2 regions of the Barrientosiimonas endolithica genome follow, and region 1 is predicted to be linked to the other one. Evidence: predicted binding sites of a transcription regulator. Region 1 holds the regulator's gene; the other holds the start of a gene.
What was found. The regulator HrcA, encoded in region 1, represses chaperone genes, less so after heat shock. The targets are predictions, from matches to a motif close to TTNGCACTCGNNNNNNNCGAGTGCNAA.

Region 1 (3,404 bases):
CATCAGGTCGCCGCGCACGCTCGAGCGCAGGTGGGTGACGCCCAGCCCGCGCAGCGTGACGACGTCGCCGGGCTGCGTGCCGGGGCGCACCTCGACGTCGCGCGGCCCGTCGAAGGTGTCGAGCGCGACGGTGGTGCCGAGCGCGGCCGCGGTCATCGGCAGCTCGAGCGAGCAGTGCAGGTCGTCGCCCTGCCGCTGGAAGACGGGGTGCTTGCGCACCCGGACCTCGACGTACAGGTCGCCGTTCGGACCGCCGCCCGGACCGGCCTCGCTCTCACCGGCGAGCTGGATGCGAGTGCCGCTGTCGACGCCGGCGGGGACCTTGATGGTGATGGTGCGGCGGTCGCGCACGCGCCCTCGCCGGAGCAGTCGAAGCACGGGTCGGTGATGATCTCGCCGAAGCCGCGGCAGGCGCCGCACGGACGGGTGGTGCGCACCTGGCCGAGGAAGGAGTTCTGGATCTCCTGCACCTGGCCGGCGCCGTGGCACACGTCGCAGGTGCGGCGGCCGGTGCCCGGCCGCGCCCCGTCGCCGTGGCAGGTCGGGCAGACGACGGCGGTGTCGAACGTCAGGTCGGCCTCGCCGCCGAACACGGCCTCGCGCAGGTCGATCTCGAGCGGCACGAGGGCGTCCTGGCCGCGCTGCTGGCGGCTGCGCGGCCCGCGGGCGCCGCCCGCCGCACCGGCGCCGAAGAAGGCGTCCATGATGTCGGTGAAGGAGAAGCCCTGGCCGAACCCGGCGGCTCCGCCGGCCGCCATGGGGTCGACGCCGGCGTCGTACTGCCCCTTCTTCTGCGGGTCGGACAGCACCTCGTAGGCCACCGACAGCCGCTTGAACTCCTCGGCCGCCTCGGGGCTGGGGTTGACGTCGGGGTGCAGCCGGCGGGCCTGCTTGCGGTAGGCGCGCTTGATCTCCTCCGGGCTCGCGTCGCGCGAGACGCCGAGGGTGCCGTAGTAGTCATTCACTGGTCGAGGATCTCCGAGACGTAGCGGGCGACGGCGCGGACGGCCGCCATGGTCGAGGGGTAGTCCATCCGGGTCGGTCCGAGCACGCCGAGGCCGGCGACGCCGCCACTGCCGTACGTCGTCGTCACCACCGACGTGGACTGCAGCCCGGCGTGCGGGTTCTCGGCGCCGATGCGCACCGCGACGGCGTCGCGCTCGACGGGGTCGAGCGACTCCAGCAGGCGCAGCAGCACCACGTGCTGCTCGAGCGCCTCGAGCACGACACCGAGGTCTCCGGCGTCGACGCCCGTGCGCGCGAGGTTGGAGGTGCCGGCCAGCACCACCCGCTCCTCCCGCTGCTCGCGCAGCAGGTCGGTGAGCGAGGTGATGATCGCCTGCACGCTCGGCCGGTCGACGGCGGGGAACTCCTCCGGCAGGCTCGACAGCTGCGCGGTCGCCTCGCCGAGCACCTGGCCGTCGGTGACGGCGTTGATGCGGGCGCGCAGCTCGCCGAGCAGCTGCTGGCCGGCCGCGTCGGCCGGGTCCTGCGCCAGCTCGACGACGCGCTGCTCGACCCGGCCGCTGGACAGGATCAGCACCACCATCGCGCGGTCGATCCCGAGCGGCACCAGCTCGACATGGCGCACCGTCGAGCGGCTGAGCGAGGGGTACTGCATGACCGCGACCTGCTGGGTGAGCGAGGCGAGCAGCCGCGCGGTGCGGTCGACGACGTCGTCGAGGTCGACCGACTGGTCCAGGAAGGTCCGGATCGCGCTCTTCTCGGCGCGGCTCATCGGCTTGATCCCGCTGAGCCGGTCGACGAACAGCCGGTAGCCCGCATCGGTCGGGATGCGCCCGGCCGACGTGTGCGGCGCGGCGATCAGCCCGTCCTCCTCGAGCGCGGCCATGTCGTTGCGCACCGTCGCGGCCGAGACGCCCAGGCGGTGCCGCTCCAGCAGCGCCTTGGACCCCACCGGCTCGGAGGTCGCCACGTAGTCCTGCACGATCGCGCGCAGCACCTGCAGTCGCCTGTCGTCGGACATGGTCACCACCTTCGTCGGCATCGGGAGCGGCGGGCGCGCTCGCACCGGCCCGGGACCGCCCGAGCTGGCACTCTGCACACCCGAGTGCCAAGTCTACGTCCGGTGCGGCGCAGCGAGAAAACCACGCGCCGGCGTACGAGCGTGTCGCCCGGGCGGGTCTGCCACCCTTCCCTACCCTCACGGGGTGACTCCCGACCGCTACGGATCCGACGTGCTCGCTGGTGACTGGAAGGCGCCCCGGCGGGGCCGCTCGGCGCAGGTCGAGGCCGCGCGCGACCTGGTCGTCGAGGACGCCGACTCCGGCTGGGTCGGCGCCGTCGTGCGGGTCGAGAAGGCCGGCGGCATGCACGTGGTGCACCTGGAGGACCGGCGCGGCCGGGTCAAGGCGTTCCCACTCGGGCCCGGCTTCCTCATCGACGGCAAGCCGGTCGAGCTCACCGCGCCGCGCACCGACACGGCCGCGCTCGCCGCGCAGCGGGCCACGAAGAGCCGCACCGCCTCCGGGTCGGTGGCCGTGCCCGACGCCCCGGCCCGGGTCGCGTCGGCCTCGCGCATCCTGGTCGAGGGCCGGCACGACGCCGAGCTGGTCGAGAAGGTCTGGGGCGACGACCTGCGCGTCGAGGGCGTCGTGGTCGAGATGCTCGACGGCGTCGACGACCTGCAGGCGGTGATCCGCGACTTCCGGCCCGGTCCGCAGCGCCGCCTCGGGATCCTCGTCGACCACCTGGTGCCGGGCAGCAAGGAGACCCGCATCGTCGAGCAGGCCCGCGCCGCGGCCCCGTCGGAGCACGTGCTGATCGTGGGCCACCCCTACGTCGACGTCTGGCAGTCCGTGCGACCCGAGCGGCTCGGCTGGTCGCAGTGGCCGACCATCCCGCGCGGCACGTCGTGGAAGCACGGCATCCTCGCCGAGCTGGGCTGGCCGCACGCCTCGCAGGCCGACGTCGCGCACGGCTGGAAACGCATACTGGGCACCGTGCGCACCTACGCCGACCTCCAGCCCGAGCTGCTCGGCCGGGTGGAGGAGCTCATCGACTTCGTCACGGTGCCGTGAGCCGCAGGCCCGGCGCGGGTGCCGTCGCGCAGGACACCACCGAGCTGGTGGCGCTGGTCGTCACGGTCGACGACGGCATGCCCGCCGCGCTGGCCTCCGGCGACCCGCGCCGGCTGCCCGCCGGCCCGCTGCACCCGCAGCAGCGCTCGCTGCAGGCCGGGGTGCGCGCGTTCGTCGAGGAGCAGACCGGCCACTCGCTGGGCTTCGTCGAGCAGCTCTACACCTTCGCCGACCTCGGCCGCGGCGACAGCGAGGGCCGCGTGGTGTCGATCTCCTACCTCGGGCTCACCCGCGCCGCCACCGACGAGCAGGGCTGGCTGGGGCTGTACGACGCGCTCCCCTGGGAGGACCGGCGCGGCGCGG
Region 2 (3,404 bases), 890 kb from region 1:
GCCGCGATCGAGCACACCCTGTCCGTCGCGCGGTTCGCCCAGCGCGAGGTCGAGCGCCGGCCGTACGTCGAGGTCGTGCGCGACGCCGACCTCACCGTCCTGGTGTTCCGCCGGCTGGGCTGGAGCACCGAGGACTACTACGCCTGGTCCGACAAGCTGCTCGCCGACCAGGTCGGCTTCGTGGTGCCGACCTCGCACGAGGGGAGACGCTCGCGCGGTTCGCGATCGTCAACCCCAAGACGACCGAGGACGACATCCGGGTGCTGCTGGACTCGATGGCCTGAGCGCGCGGCCCCCGGGCGCTGCTCTCGGCGACTCACTCGTCACAGCCGCCACAGGCGTACCGGCTGGTCGTGGTGGGAATGACAGCGCTGTAGTTCCGCCGTACGATCGGGGCCAAGCAGTCCCGACCGCACGCTTGGAGATCCCCACCGATGAGCGCCGCCGAGCAGTCCCAGCAGCAGCCGCAGACCGGCTCCCTGAGCGACCGCGACCGCGACATCCTCGCCTTCGAGCGGCAGTGGTGGAAGTTCCCCGGCTCCAAGGAGCAGATGATCCGCGAGCGGTTCGACATGGGCTCCACCCGCTACTACCAGGTGCTCAACGCCCTGATCGACACCCCGGCCGCGCTCGAGCACGACCCGATGCTGGTCAAGCGGCTGCGCCGACTGCGCGCCTCGCGCATGAAGCAGCGCTCGGCGCGCCGCCTCGGCTTCGACACCTGAGCCGCTCCACGATCCGGAACGGCCCGACCGAGCCGGCCACCGCCGCACGCCGGTCTGCCAGGGTGAGCCCATGCGCATCGGAATGCCGTTGGGATATGCAGGTGGCTTCTCCGAGGTCGCCGACGAGGTCGGGGAGCTCGAGCGGGTCGGCGTCGACATCGTCTTCGTGCCCGAGGCGTACAGCTTCGACGCGGTGAGCCAGCTCGGCTTCCTCGCCGCGCGCACCGAGCGCATCCAGCTCGCCTCGGGCATCCTGCAGATCTTCACCCGCACGCCCACCCTCACCGCGATGACCGCGGCGGGTCTCGACTACGTCTCCGGCGGCCGGTTCGTGCTCGGCATCGGCGCCTCGGGGCCGCAGGTCATCGAGGGTTTCCACGGCGTCCCCTACGACGCGCCGCTCGGCCGCACCCGCGAGATCGTCGACATCTGCCACCAGGTGTGGCGGCGCGAGAAGGTCGAGCACGACGGGCGCCACTACCGCATCCCGCTGCCGGCCGAGGAGGGCACCGGCCTCGGCAAGCCGCTGAAGCTCATCAACCACCCGGTGCGCGACCGCATCCCGATCCTCATCGCCGCGCTCGGCCCGAAGAACGTCGAGATGACCGCCGAGATCGCCGAGGGCTGGCAGCCGATCTTCTTCTACCCCGAGAAGGCCGAGTCGGTCTGGGGCGGGCCGCTGGCCAAGGGCCGCGCCAAGCGCGACCCCGCGCTCGGCGACCTCGACGTGTGCGTCGGGCCGCCGCTCGCGATCGGCGACGACACCGACGAGCTGCTCGAGCTGCCGCGCCTGCAGCTCGCGCTCTACATCGGCGGCATGGGCGCCCGCGGCAAGAACTTCTACTACTCCCTCGCCGAGCGCTACGGCTTCGCCGACGACGCCGCCCGCATCCAGGAGCACTACCTGGCCGGGCGCAAGGACGAGGCCGCCAAGGCCGTGCCCGACGAGCTCGTACGCCAGACCTCGCTCATCGGGACCGAGGACTTCGTGCGCGGCCGGGTCAAGGCGTACGCCGACGCGGGCGTGACCACGCTCGCGGTGCACCCCCTCGCGGGCGACGCCTCCGGCCGGATCGCCCAGATCGAGGCGCTGCGCTCGCTGCTGCCGTAGGGGCTGCCGCCCGGCGCGTTCCGGGCCGTGCGTCCGCCGCCCTCCATTTGCACTCGGCCCCTCCGAGTGCTAATCATGGCTTTAGCACTCTCCTGGTGAGAGTGACAGACCTGGCCGTGGTGTCGAGGGGTCGAGCGACGGGCGACGTGAGCCCGGAGACCGGCCTCGTCCGTCGCGGGCGACCTGCGGCCGATTCGCTGACGTGTGGGAGGAACCACCGCAAATGGCCAAGACCATTGCCTTCGACGAGGAGGCGCGCCGCGGTCTCGAGAAGGGTATGAACACCCTCGCCGACGCCGTGAAGGTGACGCTGGGCCCCAAGGGCCGCAACGTCGTGCTCGAGAAGAAGTGGGGCGCCCCCACCATCACCAACGATGGTGTGAGCATCGCCAAGGACATCGAGCTCGACGAGCCGTACGAGAAGATCGGCGCCGAGCTGGTCAAGGAGGTCGCGAAGAAGACCGACGACGTCGCGGGTGACGGCACCACCACCGCGACCGTGCTGGCCCAGGCGATGGTGCGCGAGGGTCTGCGCAACGTCGCGGCCGGCGCCAACCCGATGGCGATCAAGCGCGGCATCGAGAAGGCCGTCGTGGCCGTCTCCGACGAGCTGAAGTCGGCGTCCAAGGAGGTCGACACCAAGGACCAGATCGCTGCCGTCGCGGCGATCTCGGCCGGTGGCGACGAGAACGTCGGCGACATCATCGCCGAGTCGATGGACAAGGTCGGCAAGGAAGGTGTCATCACCGTCGAGGAGAGCAACACCTTCGGGCTCGAGCTCGAGCTCACCGAGGGCATGCGCTTCGACAAGGGCTACATCTCCGGCTACTTCGTCACCGACACCGAGAGCATGGAGGCCGTCCTCGACGACCCCTACATCCTGGTCGTCAACTCCAAGATCTCCTCGATCAAGGACCTGCTGCCGCTGCTGGAGAAGGTCATGCAGTCGGGCAAGCCGCTGGTGATCATCGCCGAGGACGTCGAGGGCGAGGCCCTGTCGACCCTGGTCGTCAACAAGATCCGCGGTACCTTCAAGTCGGTCGCCGTCAAGGCCCCCGGCTTCGGTGACCGTCGCAAGGCGATGCTGGGCGACATCTCGATCCTCACCGGTGGCCAGGTCATCTCCGAGGAGGTCGGCCTCAAGCTGGAGACCGCCGAGCTCGACATGCTCGGCAAGGCCCGCAAGGTCGTCGTCACCAAGGACGAGACCACCATCGTCGAGGGTTCGGGCGACGCCGACCAGATCGCCGGTCGCGTCAACCAGATCCGCGCCGAGATCGAGAACAGCGACTCCGACTACGACCGCGAGAAGCTGCAGGAGCGCCTGGCCAAGCTGGCCGGCGGTGTTGCGGTCATCAAGGTCGGCGCGGCCACCGAGGTCGAGCTCAAGGAGCGCAAGCACCGCATCGAGGACGCCGTCCGCGCCGCCAAGGCGTCGGTCGAGGAGGGTGTCGTCGCCGGTGGCGGCGTCGCCCTGCTGCAGGCCGGCAAGGACGCCTCGGGCAAGGTCAAGCTCGAGGGCGACGAGGCCACCGGTGCCAACCTGGTGGTGCTCGCGACCGAGGCTC

Region 2: groL (chaperonin GroEL) is a predicted target of HrcA. The motif match lies at 1,883-1,909, and genes of this name have one in related genera.

Annotation. Positions count from the first base shown of each region.
Region 1 is NZ_AP027735.1:2,042,277-2,045,680, forward strand. Features, by position in the region: partial or broken gene dnaJ (molecular chaperone DnaJ) at 1-965, opposite strand, end outside; gene hrcA (heat-inducible transcriptional repressor HrcA) at 962-1,987, opposite strand; gene QUE40_RS10320 (DUF3097 domain-containing protein) at 2,172-3,041, shown strand; gene QUE40_RS10325 (NrtR DNA-binding winged helix domain-containing protein) at 3,038-3,404, shown strand, end outside.
Region 2 is NZ_AP027735.1:2,928,303-2,931,706, reverse strand. Features, by position in the region: gene QUE40_RS14870 (pyridoxal phosphate-dependent decarboxylase family protein) at 1-366, shown strand, start outside; gene QUE40_RS14865 (DUF3263 domain-containing protein) at 435-725, shown strand; gene QUE40_RS14860 (LLM class F420-dependent oxidoreductase) at 796-1,836, shown strand; gene groL (chaperonin GroEL) at 2,060-3,404, shown strand, end outside.